2 regions of the Mycobacterium sp. IDR2000157661 genome follow, and region 2 is predicted to be linked to the other one. Evidence: riboswitches for the same ligand, from Rfam matches in the RefSeq annotation. Region 2 holds a riboswitch; the other holds the start of a gene.

Region 1 (6,248 bases), 390 kb from region 2:
GCCTTCACGTGCAGCGAGAACATCACGCCCGTCTCGTAGGCGTCCTGCATCTCGCGTTCGTAGAACTCGCACAGCGCCTTTTTGCTCATGAACATGCTGTCGATGATGTCGCCCTCGTCGAGCGCCACCTCCGGCTTGAGCACCATCTCCTCGCCGCCCTTGGTGGTCAGCACCATCTTGACCTTGCGATCGCGATCGAGCGTCATCGACTTCTCGCCGGCGTAGAAGTCGCCGCCGCGCATGGTCGCCACGTGTGTGCGCGACGCCTGCGACCACTGACCCATGCTGTGCGGATGCTTGCGGGCGTACTCCTTGACCGCTTTCGGTGCGCGGCGGTCGGAGTTGCCCTGCCGCAGCACCGGGTTGACCGCACTGCCGAGGGCTTTGGCGTAGCGCTCCTTGATCTCGCGCTCCTCGTCGGACTTCGGGTCGCCCGGGTAATCGGGCAGGTCGTAGCCCTTGGCCTGGAGCTCCTTGATGGCGGCCAGCAGCTGCGGCACCGAAGCGCTGATGTTTGGCAACTTGATGATGTTGGTGTCCGGAGCGTGCGTGAGCTCGCCCAGCCTGCCCAGGTTGTCCGGCACCCGCCGGTTGTCGTCGAGGCGGTCGGAGAACTCGGCCAGAATGCGCGCCGCCACCGAGATGTCGCTGGTCTCGACGTCGATGCCGGCCGGTTCGGTGAAGGTGCGGATGATCGGAAGGAAGGCGTAGGTCGCAAGCAGCGGCGCCTCGTCGGTGAGCGTATAGATGATGGTCGGCTGCTCGTCACTCATATGGCGTTCTCCCGGCTCGGTCTGGGTCAGGTTCGCAAAGCTCCGCGTGTGGCGCAGCTATCAGTATCGCTACGAACACGACGCTACGCCCGCCCCGGGGGTGGCGGTTGACCACGGTGTCGCTCTCGCGACGGCAACGAGTGAACGCCCCGTGCTGGCACGTTCCCGCCGACGTGGGTTACTCTTCTTTCCGGTCATGAGCGCCAGCGACAAGCCCCGGCTTGCTGGCCGGCAACCCTCCAACCGCGGTGGGGTGCCCCGGGTGATGACCAGGTTGAGTACCCGCTGACAGGCGGTTACCGGCAAGCGCGGGTCCGTTGAGACGGGCCCCCAGACACAGATGGAGGTTCGTTTCGCATGAGCACGCCGGAAGATTCGACCACTCGCTGGGCGTTCGAGACCAAGCAGGTCCACGCCGGCCAGACGCCCGACGCCGCCACCAACGCGCGGGCGCTGCCGATCTACCAGACCACGTCATACACCTTCAACAGCACCGACCACGCCGCGGCGCTGTTCGGGCTCGCCGAGACCGGCAACATCTACACCCGGATCATGAACCCGACGACCGACGTCGTCGAGCAGCGCATCGCGGCGCTGGAGGGGGGCGTGGCCGCGCTGTTCCTGGCCTCCGGGCAGGCCGCCGAGCACTTCGCGATCCTCAACCTCGCCAACGCCGGCGATCACATCGTCTCCAGCCCGCGGCTCTACGGCGGCACCTACAACCTGTTCCACTACACGCTGCCCAAGATCGGCATCGAGGTCAGCTTCGTCGAGAATCCCGACGACATGGACTCCTGGCGTGCCGCGGTGCGGCCCAACACCAAGGCGTTCTTCGCCGAGACCATCTCCAACCCCCAGATCGATGTGCTCGACATTCCTTCGGTCGCCGCGGTGGCCCACGACAACGGCGTGCCGCTGATCGTCGACAACACGATCGCCACCCCGTACCTGATCCAGCCGCTGAGCCACGGCGCTGACATCGTCGTGCACTCGGCCACCAAGTATCTGGGCGGCCACGGCGCGGCGATCGCCGGTGTCATCGTCGACGGCGGCAACTTCGACTGGACGAACGGCAAGTTCCCCGGATTCACCACCCCCGACCCGAGCTACCACGGGGTGGTGTTCGCAGAACTCGGCCCGCCCGCGTATGCGCTCAAGGCGCGTGTTCAGCTGCTGCGCGACCTGGGTTCGGCGGCGTCGCCGTTCAACGCCTTCCTGATCGCGCAGGGTTTGGAGACGCTGAGCCTGCGCGTCGAACGTCACGTGGAGAATGCGCAGCGCGTCGCCGAGTACCTGGACAGCCACGACGACGTCATCTCGGTGAATTACGCGGGGCTGCCCAGCTCACCGTGGCATGAGCTCGGCAAGAAGCTGGCGCCCAGGGGCACCGGTGCGGTGCTGGCTTTCGAGCTGGCCGGCGGCGTCGACGCGGGCAAGGCGTTCGTCAACGCGCTGACGTTGCACAGCCACGTCGCCAACATCGGTGACGTGCGCTCGCTGGTGATCCATCCGGCGTCGACCACGCATGCGCAGCTCTCGCCCGAGGAGCAGCTGGCCACCGGTGTCACGCCCGGCCTGGTGCGGCTGGCGGTCGGCATCGAGGGCATCGACGACATCCTCGCCGACCTCGAGCAGGGTTTCGCCGCGGCGAAACCGTTCAGCGCGGCGGACGCCGCGGATCCGAACACCACAGCGGCGTTCTGATGACAATCTTCGACGTGGAAGCCGACGTGCCATTGGTGAGCCTGCCCGACGAGGGCGAGATCGGTGTCGTCGACATCGGCCCCCTGACACTGGAGAACGGCACGGTGCTCGACGACGTGTCGATCGCGGTGCAGCGCTGGGGTGAACTGTCGCCGACCCGCGACAACGTGGTGGTGGTGCTGCACGCGCTGACCGGTGATTCCTACATCACCGGGCCTGCGGTGCCCGACCACCCGACCGGCGGCTGGTGGGACGGTGTTGCCGGGCCCGGCGCCGCGATCGACACCGACCGCTGGTGCGCGGTGGCGACCAACGTGCTCGGCGGCTGCCGCGGCTCGACCGGTCCCGGTTCGCTACACCCGGACGGCAAGGCGTGGGGGTCGAGGTTTCCGGCGGTGTCAATCCGCGACCAGGTCCAGGCCGATATCGCCGCGCTCGCCGCGCTGGGTATCACCGAGGTCGCAGCGGTGGTGGGCGGCTCGATGGGCGGCGCCCGCGCGCTGGAGTGGATCGTCGGCCACCCCGACAAGGTGCGTTCCGCGCTGGTGCTGGCCGTCGGGGCCCGTGCCACCGCCGACCAGATCGGCACCCAGTGCTCGCAGGTCGCCGCGATCAAGTCGGATCCGAACTGGCAGAACGGCGACTACTACGGCACCGGGCTGTCTCCCGACACCGGCATGGAGATCGCCCGGCGGTTCGCGCACCTGACGTATCGCGGCGAGATGGAGCTCGACACCCGGTTCGCAAACGATCCGCAGGGCGCCGAGGATCCGGGGACCGGCGGTCGCTACGCCGTGCAGAGTTACCTCGAGCACCAGGGCCGCAAGCTGGTCGCCCGGTTCGACGCGGGCACCTACGTCACGCTGACCGACTCGTTGTCGAGCCACGACGTGGGGCGCGGCCGCGGAGGTGTCGAGGCCGCCCTGCGCGGCTGCCCGGTGCCGGTGGTCGTCGGCGGCATCACCTCGGATCGGCTGTACCCGCTGCGGCTGCAGCAGGAGTTGGCCGAGCTGCTGCCCAACTGCCGCGGGCTCGACGTCGTCGAGTCGATCTACGGACATGACGGGTTCCTGGTCGAGACGGAGGCGGTGTACAAGCTGATCCGCCAGACCCTGGAGCTGGCGTCTCGCCGATGACGACCCAGCAACGCTCGCTGTCGTTCGGTGCCGAAGCCGCGGCCTACGAGCGCGGCAGGCCGTCGTACCCGCCGGAGGCGATCGACTGGTTGCTGCCGTCCTACGCGCAGAAGGTGCTCGATCTCGGTGCCGGCACCGGCAAGTTGACCACCCGGCTGGTGGAACGCGGGCTCGATGTCTACGCCGTCGACCCGATACCGGAGATGCTCGAGTTGCTGACCACGTCGCTGCCCGACACCCCGGCGCTGCTGGGCACCGCCGAGGAGATCCCGCTGCCCGACGACAGCGTCGACACCGTGCTGGTGGCCCAGGCGTGGCACTGGTTCGACACCGAGCGCGCGGTCAAGGAGGTGGCGCGGGTGCTGCGGCCCGGCGGCCGACTCGGCCTGGTGTGGAATTCCCGCGACGAACGGCTGGGCTGGGTCAAAGAGCTCGGCCGCATCATCGGCCACGAGAATGCCCAAGTCAACGAGTCGACCATGCTGCCCGAGCCGTTCACCGGAGTCGAACGCCACCAGGTCGAGTGGACGAGCTACCTGACACCGCAGGCGCTCATCGACCTTGTCGCCTCCCGCAGCTACTGCATCACCTCCCCCGAGCGGGTGCGCACCAGGACGCTGGACCGGGTGCGCGAGCTGTTGGCCACCCATCCGGCACTGGCCAACTCGACCGGGCTGGCGTTGCCGTACGTCACCGTGTGCATCCGCGCGACGCTGTCCTAGCCGTTGCACCCGACTCCGCGCTGAGGGGCGACCGCAAGGGTCAGCGGGGCACTTGGCCGATCGGCGTCGCCGGTGGAACCCTGAGCCGAGGCGCCAGAGCCGTCGGGGTCGGCTCGACCACCCGGTACACCCGCCACCTGTGCTCGTTGTTGGTGCCGTCGACTTGGAACGCGAGCTCGCCGATCCCGGCGCCGTCGGCCCACATCGTCGGATACCGGAGTTGGATGGCGCTCGCCGCTGACGACCGCGGGTTACTGATGACGAAGTACTTCACGCCCATGTCCCACGGACGGTTCAGTGCGGTGGTGAAGTCGAAGTCGCTCGTGATCACGAACTGTTTAGGGTCCTCGGAGGCCAACCAGACCAGCCAACTGGTGGAGGTGTCCATGAGGACCGACCCCGGCGGAAGGTTCTTCCTGTCGAGATGGCGCGCCACCAAGCGGTCGTCGTAGCCGATCCGGCGAGTCGGTTGCGCATATGCATCCTGTCCACCGCCGAACAGCGATGTGACAGCGGCCAACTGCTGTCGCACCCCGAGGTTCGCATTGAACATCGACCGGCTCGTGACGGGGACGCCTATGACGGCGGACGCACACACGAGCACGACGCCGAGCCGTTTCAGCCGGCTTTCCAGGCGCCGCCACCGCGGTGGGCCGCTGGTGGTGGTCCACAGCGCCAGCGCGATTACGAGAACCAGCGGGATCGCCGGCAGGTAATAGCGGAACAGGTTGAACGTGTTGCCCGTGAACTGCCCCCACACCACGAATGCCAGCATGGCGCCGAATGTGGCGACCGGGACGAGCGTGTCGGCGGTTCTGGTCAACGCGGCGGCGACGACGGCGACGGCGACCGCTATTCCGGCGAAGGGTTGCATAGCCCACAGCAGCGCTGCGATGAGCCGCCAGTTACCCGTGGTGAACGCCGCTTCTCCGCCGCGCATGCGTGCGACCTCGACCTGACTCGCATTGCCGTACACCGATGTAACGGTCGCGAACAGCTCACCGCTGATGACCCAGCTGGTGACCGCCCAGATGGTGACCGCCATGACCGTGGGAAACACGGCGATGATGCTGCAGACAAGCATCGATTGTGTGCGCGTTTCCCGCGCGGACCGCCGATAGGCGACCGCTGCCACCAAGACGGCCACCCCGGCAGCGGTCGCCAGAACGTCGTAGCGGGCGAGGTAGCCGACACCCAGAGCGAGTCCCGCACCGGCCAAGTCGGTGGTGCGCATGGAGCCGACCCACCGGAGCAGGTGGCGGGCACACCACAGAACGCAGAACATGGTTGCGGCCTCACTCAACCCGAAGGCAGCCACCAGAACGATCATCGGGTTCAGTGCGAAGCAGCCGACCACTATCAGCCGGTAGGCGTTGGGAACTGACCGGTCGATCGCGATCTGACGCACCATCATCGCCGACCCGGCCATGAACAGCGAGCTCTGAACCGCGCCCGCGAGGCCGAAGGTCCGCAGTTCCGGCCACCACCGAGACAGAGGCACGAGGGGAATCTCGATCAAGCTCGGCAAGGGATTCCATACAAACCCGATGGCCGAGAGGTGAGGATCCCTGCTCAGCACGACGTAACCGGCGTTGGCCACCCGGCTCAAACCGTCGCCGTCGAAGATGTTGTAGCGCATGGCGAGAACAGCCCCAACGACGAAGTACAGCACCGCCAGCGCCGTGAACTGGGCGACCGGGCCCCAGCGCGACCCCCGGGGTGGCGGTTGCCCCGCCCCGACGCTCGAGTCGTGCTCGGCGATGCCGATCGCCACTACCAAGGCATCAGCCCGTGACGTTGGATCTTCGTCGCCGGACGATCAGTACCGTCGCGGTTGCGCCGACCGCCAGCGCGCCGACCGCGACGGTGGTCCAGGTCCACCATCTCCAGCCGGCGCTGGGGCGCCGCGGTGG
Region 2 (6,248 bases):
ATCGCGATCCAAAGTCGGGAAGATAATGGTAGCTGCCTGCATATATCCATTATAGTGACCAACTCCGACAACGATCCGGCTAGTTTGCTAGCCGTGAATTCCGACAGGACATAGGGTCAGGTCGTCGATGTCGGGAGAGGAACGCACTACGCCGAGCCACTTGCCGCGCTGGCAGGGGGAACCGTGTCGCATCGGAACGAACCACTGAAGGTCGATCCGACAGAGCTCCGGATGACGGCCGATCAGCTCGAGGGCCACGCGGGTGGTTTTCGGGCAGCGCATCAAGCGGCACAGTCCTGGGCGAGCGGGGTCGCTCTCGGAACGGGAGCGGCGGCCGATGGTGCGACTCATGGGTCGAGCCCGCCCGCACGCAGTAGCGGTTCGATCGCTGCAATTGCCTGGCGCACCCTAAGGTTGCGGTCGCCCGACACCTCGATCCATGGAACCGTCACCGCCGCAAGGAGTTGCCGGTAGCGGTCGTGCATCGCGCGGCGCTGTTCACCGTCGTGCCGCAGGCCGGTTGAGTCTTGAACGAACGGTGTATCGACGCCGCACAGAATGTAGAGGTGGTACGTGCGCCGCAGCGCGCGTTCGAAGAGCCGACTGTCGGTGGTGCCGAGATAAACCTCGTGGAAGACCGCAGTGACGAGCGGATTGGTGTCGCACACCAGAACCGGGCCTGACCAGCGCGCGGCGTCATCCTCGATTCGCTCCTGCACTTCAGTGATGAGCTCGAAGTCTCGGGTCGACCAGCGGTACCGCTGAGGCTCGGGCATTGCCTCGGTGAAATGTCGCCCGAACTCCGGTACGGCAACGGTGCCGAGGCGACACGCGAGATCGTCGGCGAGTGTTGTCTTGCCGGTGGATTCGGCGCCGACCACGCTGACGCGCTGGACGTAGTGGGCCCGCACTGGCGGGTCGAGCCGGTCGAGGTGCGCCAGCGGCGCGGCCCGCACGGCCGTACCGGAGAGACCGCCGGGTTCCCGTTCGCCGTAATCGTGGACGCACCCGAGCGCCTGTGCATAGGCGTCGCCATAGTCCTCGCCGGTGAACACCACGTCGGGTGCTCGTCCGAGCAGTTCGAGAGTGATCGCCGCCCACCCGGCGCTGTCGTCGTCGGCGACGTCGTAGCGATCGCCGTCGACAGTAAGCACTTTCGCCCGAATGCCCAGCCCACTGCATGTCTCGTCGATCCAGGCGGCGCGCCGCTCGACAGGGATCTGGTGCCAGCCGGCGTCGCAGACGATGATGTCCAGTTCGTCGACACGGCGCGCGGCCCGTTCAATCAACGCGCGGTGGCCGTGGTGAAACGGGAGGAACTTGCCGATGACGAGGCCCCGCGTCACCGCAGCGCGTCCTCGGCTTCACCGGCGGGTCTTTGCTCAGGCAGCATTGCCCGCCAATCGATTGCAGCCTTGGTCGACATGGCAAGTAGCACCGCATAGAGGCCTGCCGACAAGTAGAGGTCTCGTGTGGTGAACAGAGCGATGTAGCCGACGTCGATGACGATCCACAGATACCAGGTCTCGAGGCGCTTCCGAATCAACAGATAGAGCGCTCCCAGCGAGCCGGCGGTGAGCAGAGCGTCCCACAGCGGAGCCGAGCCGCCAACCTCGATCAGCCACGCTCGAATCGCCAATGTTCCGAGGACGATTGACGCGAGCACCACAGCGAGCTGGCGGGTGGAGGCCCGGTGAACGTCGGCCTCGTCTGCCTGTTTATCGCCGCGCCACCACGCATAGAGTCCCGAGACGCTGAAGGCGATGAAGACGACCTGCAGGCCCGCATCGGCGTAGAGGGCGTGGTCCCAGAAGATAACGAAGTAGATCCCGGTGGAGACGATCCCGGTCCCCCAGGTCCAGATCGACTTGCGCACCGCGAACCATACCGAGAGCGCATACAGCACGACGGCGAACACTTCGGGCCACCCCGACGGGCCATAGCCTCCCAGTAGCTTGAACTGGTAGACGGCTGCTAACACCGCCGTCGCCCCGACGAAGGACATGCCGGGGAGGGTAGGACGAAATCTGCGGATGACGCCAGGCCGCCGGTTCGCCGGGTCGTCACTGGCTGTTGTCCGCTCGTTGGCGGCTCCCACCGCACGATTAGACCATGCGGCAGTGACGGGGTTGTCGGTTGCCGAAATAGAACTCGGTTTACCTCGACGGGTCGACCTCACAACAGCCGTTTCGCGGCTTGCTGATCTGAGGCGCGTCGCACTGCGCGGTCGACCGCCGTGCTGTCACGCCGGGCCGTCACGCTCAACCGCTGTGCCTCATCCCGGTTGTCGGCGAGCGCATGGACCCGCGCCGCCAGATCGCCGAGTGCCTACGGCGGCGATCTCGGCATCGAGTTCGTCACGGCGCCGGTGTAATTCGGCCAGCCGGACTTCGGGCTGGGCTTCGGTTCCGTGCACGATCTGGCGCAGCAGCTCAGGCAGCAGTCTGGCCAATGCCAGTGCTGTGTTTTTTGGCGTTTGGCGAGGAATAGATAGACGTCAGAACTCCCCCTCCGCCGGCGTGCTGGCCGACGAAACACGGCACCGGGTGCTGAAAGCAATCAAGAAGCACTGGTCGCAGCGGCAAGCACCCGACCGAGCCGGGTGAACCGGCAGCAACTCGCCCACCTGCTCCGTGCGGCGCGCACAGTCGCAGGTGATCCGAAAGTCCTTGTACTGGGGTCACAGTCGATCCTGGAATCGTTCGATGAAGACGGCACTTCTTCCGGAGGCCACTGCCTCCATCGAAGCCGATATTGCGTTTCTTAACGATCCAGATCGGCAATGCGTGGTGTCTCACGTCGTGTCATCTGAGTTCCGTCTCAGATTCGTGTCATTTCTTCGGAAGCAGCCCAGACGGCCCGGCTCGGTGGTTCAGGCATTGGTTCGGAGGTAGGCCGCGAACCCTGGAATGGTGAACCGAAGCTTCCCGTGTCCAACCGCCTCGATGTAGCCCCGGTCGATCAGCTGCTGCCGAGGCCTACTCACAGCTGTGGTCGCCACACCGAGTTCGGCGGCGATCGCCGCGCGCTCCACCGGCCCATCCCCGACTGCTGCCATAGCTGCCAGGAACCGCTGCTGCTCGGACGTGACGCGGGCCAGACGGGTGCGGAACAACCCCCTCATGCGGTCCTCAATCTCCTCCTCGGCCCGCCGTACGTGGCCGATCTTGATCGTGCTCCCTGAGTTGGGTCGTGCGACCTCCCACGTGGCATCGCCGATCAGCTGCACCTTGTGCGGGTAGCCAGCAGCGAGCTCGATTGCCGCGATGATGGCCTCGTCAGTCCATGTGACCTCGTGATGCTGTGCGGGCAACCGGATCGCCTCGGCAACGGCAACCTCGCTCAGCAGACCGAGTTCGACGAACCGTGACCGCTCGCCGAACGTGGCTGCCTCGGTCACCGCCGGCGGCAACGAGGGCAACCCGGCAGCGATGACCGCGACCGGAGTCGCGTCCGGGGCACCATCAAAGTGCTGCAGCCCGATCAGAAGACTCTTGCGGTCTCCCAACTGTGCTTCCTGGAACTCGTCGACGAACACGACCAGCCCCTTCGCGTCGTGGTTGCGGCCGAACCGGCCCGCATCCTCGAGCAACTTTTCGAGCACCGCCGAACCCGGCGACAGCTTGTCGTCGGCGGAAAGGGTCGCGCCGACCTTGACACCTGGGATCCCAAACTCGACCTGGACCTGGGCCAGTCGGTGCAGCAGCGCGTTCGCCCGCTCCCCGAAGGAATGCTCCTTGACCGCCACGCTCAACTCCTGCGCCAGATCGGGCGACATCGGACGGTCATCACGTCCAGTGATCCACGCGGTGAGGAACCCCTCAGAGATCGCGTCGCGCTGAGCCATGCGCAACAACGAAGTCTTCCCCAGGCCCCGCGGAGCGTGGAAGGCCAGCAGCGGTCCGCCGGAACGCCCAAGCATGCTCAGCCGTGACACCTTGTCACGGATCAGATCGCGCTCGCGGCCGCGGCCGGCCAGGTACTCCGGCAATGAGCCGGGTGCGTACGGGCTCGGCTCCATCGATCCCACCTTACGCATAGGTCTGTATAACTCACCCCGAAGTATACGGACCTATACGGCGGTCGGACGACCAGCGTGGTGTCGAAACCATTTTGCGCGGCGCACGCATTTCAAGGTGTAGGAGAGCTTTACCGGCAGTTCCCTACGGCGTGACCCAGCAGTGAAACAGCGGCATCCCCTCCCAGGGACCGCCGCGGGCGACCACGACGACGGCATGCGGTCGGTCGAAGGTGACCTCGACGCGGTGGATGGTGCGCTCGACGAACTGCGGGGCGCCCGTCGTCATCACCAAGGCTGTGACGGCGGCGGCCTCGAACCCGTTCTCGTCGTGGGCCGTTGTGGCCGCCTGCACTCATTTGGTCGGCCCGGCGAGTTCAGACACAGCCTCTTTCAGTGACGCGGTGACGAGGCTGGCGGTGTCCGGGCGGGTCGTCGTCGTCCACGTGGAATCGTCATTTCGGCCAATGGTTTTGCGCTGACCGCACGTCACGCACTCGGTGGTCCAGTCGCCCGGCATCACGCAGCACCCGCCCAGTGCGAGGTCCGGCCGGCGGTCTGCTTCCTCGAACAACTCTGGGGTGGGCATTCCGTGGACCTTGTGGTGCAGCGCGGTCGATCCGCATCGGCCGCAGGCGGGACTCTCGTTCGTCATGGCTGGCAGGTTAGCTCGCCGCACCGACAGCCAGGCCGCAGAGAGATTTGAGCCGATGTCAGCCCGCAGAAGTAGCCTGCACACAGCTCTCGAGCGGACGACTGTTCGGGTACCTGGCCCGTCGTCCCGGCAACCGCGCCACCATCGCACGGTGCCCCAGGGGAAGAGCCGGCACCATCGGGGTGCAAGCGGTGGACGTTCGGGTGCAGCGTCGCCGGGACGGTGAGTGATGAACAGGTCTAATAGTGCCGCGGATGACGCGGTGCGAGAACGCGTTACGCAGCTGTCGGTTCATATCCCCTGTGGGCAGATTCGCGGTCCGATCGGACCGTTGCAGCGGTCGGGGTCCACCTCGTACGGCCGCTGGCAGTCCTGCGTCGACGAGGATGCACCGCAGAAGTGGGCCGGGTGCGACGTTTCTCGTGAATTCGATCTGTGCGTCATCTGTTTCAGGGCCACCGCGGGCGGCACGTCGCGCTGGGCGTGGCTGGCCTGTGAGGACTGCCGCACCATCAACGACCGGATCGGATCGCGTTGGGGGTTCCGACCCTTCGCCCTGGGCAGGCATAGCCTGATGAACGGCGTCGGCGTCGCGCTCAGCAGCACCGAGGAGGCGCAACGGGAGCAGATCGACAGACTCGTCGAGTTTGTCCGGAGCCGTGATGGCCTGAGGGGTTGGCACAGTCGCGAGTACGCCCGGTTGGCGAGTCGCTTCGACCCACTCGCCGATATTCCGCTGCGAAGATGGCAGGAACAGTGGCCGCCGGGACGAGACGCATCCGAAGACGCTTTCACTCGGCTCTTCGGCGGGTCCTGGCCGCTACCGCCGATCTGAACCCGGCACCCATACCCCTTCATCTTGCCGAGCAACGGTCACAGTGCCCCGCGGGCATCGCTTTCCGCCAGGGCTGGGCGTCGCGGAAGGTCTTCGCGGGCTGGGCGATGAATGACCGCATCGAACGTTTCCGACGGCGACAAGTTCCCCTCCATCGCCGTGTCGGTTCATCGCAGCCGTTTGGCGGCCTCCTGATCGGCGGCGCGTCGGACGGCACGGTTGAGCGCGGTGGTGTCGCGCCGGGCCGCCACGCTCAACCGCTGCGCCTCGTCCCGGTAGTCGGCGAGAGCGTGCACGCGGGCCGCCAGATCACCGAGGGCTTCGGTCATCTGCTGCCGGTCCTCGGCGACGGTTGACCGGATATCGGCGTCGTCGCGAAGGCGACTGCTTTCCAGCGCCGCCAAGGCCTGGCGGTCCTCGGCGATCTGCCGTGCGCTGGCACCGATCTCGGCGAGTTCGTCGCGCAGATCGATCGGCACGATGTAGAGCCGCGAGGAGGCCCAGAGCGGGATCTGTTCGATCTCGGACGCGATCTTGGCCGCGCAGTAGGCGAGCGTGCCCTCGTCGCAGGTGATCATCGTGTTGGCGGTCGACGTGTCCTCAGAGTCCATCGGATCGACGTGCAGTCGTGACTCAGCTCGCTCGCAGAGGGCCCTGTAGGCGTGGAAGTCGTTGACCGCGTCTTGCGTCGAGAGATACACGACCGCGACGCCGCCGACAACGATCAGGAAGAGCGCGAC

What was found. A riboswitch is a leader RNA that binds a small molecule or an ion and turns the genes downstream of it on or off. The one in region 2 is predicted to bind S-adenosylmethionine.
Region 1: it holds a riboswitch for S-adenosylmethionine, as region 2 does, so the genes downstream of both, K3G64_RS03190 (bifunctional o-acetylhomoserine/o-acetylserine sulfhydrylase) here and K3G64_RS05080 (hypothetical protein) in region 2, are expected to answer to the same signal.

The regions. Positions count from the first base shown of each region.
Region 1 is NZ_CP081006.1:478,736-484,983, forward strand. It holds gene K3G64_RS03185 (NADP-dependent isocitrate dehydrogenase) at 1-773, opposite strand, end outside; SAM riboswitch class IV at 966-1,088, shown strand; gene K3G64_RS03190 (bifunctional o-acetylhomoserine/o-acetylserine sulfhydrylase) at 1,131-2,477, shown strand; gene metX (homoserine O-acetyltransferase MetX) at 2,477-3,613, shown strand; gene K3G64_RS03200 (class I SAM-dependent methyltransferase) at 3,610-4,335, shown strand; gene K3G64_RS03205 (hypothetical protein) at 4,376-6,109, opposite strand; gene K3G64_RS03210 (hypothetical protein) at 6,120-6,248, opposite strand, start outside.
Region 2 is NZ_CP081006.1:870,179-876,426, forward strand. It holds gene K3G64_RS05045 (AAA family ATPase) at 348-1,346, opposite strand; gene pnuC (nicotinamide riboside transporter PnuC) at 1,343-2,005, opposite strand; partial or broken gene K3G64_RS05055 (DUF3375 family protein) at 2,248-2,431, opposite strand; partial or broken gene K3G64_RS05060 (DUF6036 family nucleotidyltransferase) at 2,603-2,780, shown strand; gene K3G64_RS05065 (ATP-binding protein) at 2,873-4,021, opposite strand; gene K3G64_RS05070 (hypothetical protein) at 4,164-4,373, opposite strand; gene K3G64_RS05075 (hypothetical protein) at 4,374-4,673, opposite strand; SAM riboswitch class IV at 4,759-4,870, shown strand; gene K3G64_RS05080 (hypothetical protein) at 4,936-5,508, shown strand; gene K3G64_RS05085 (hypothetical protein) at 5,676-6,248, opposite strand, start outside.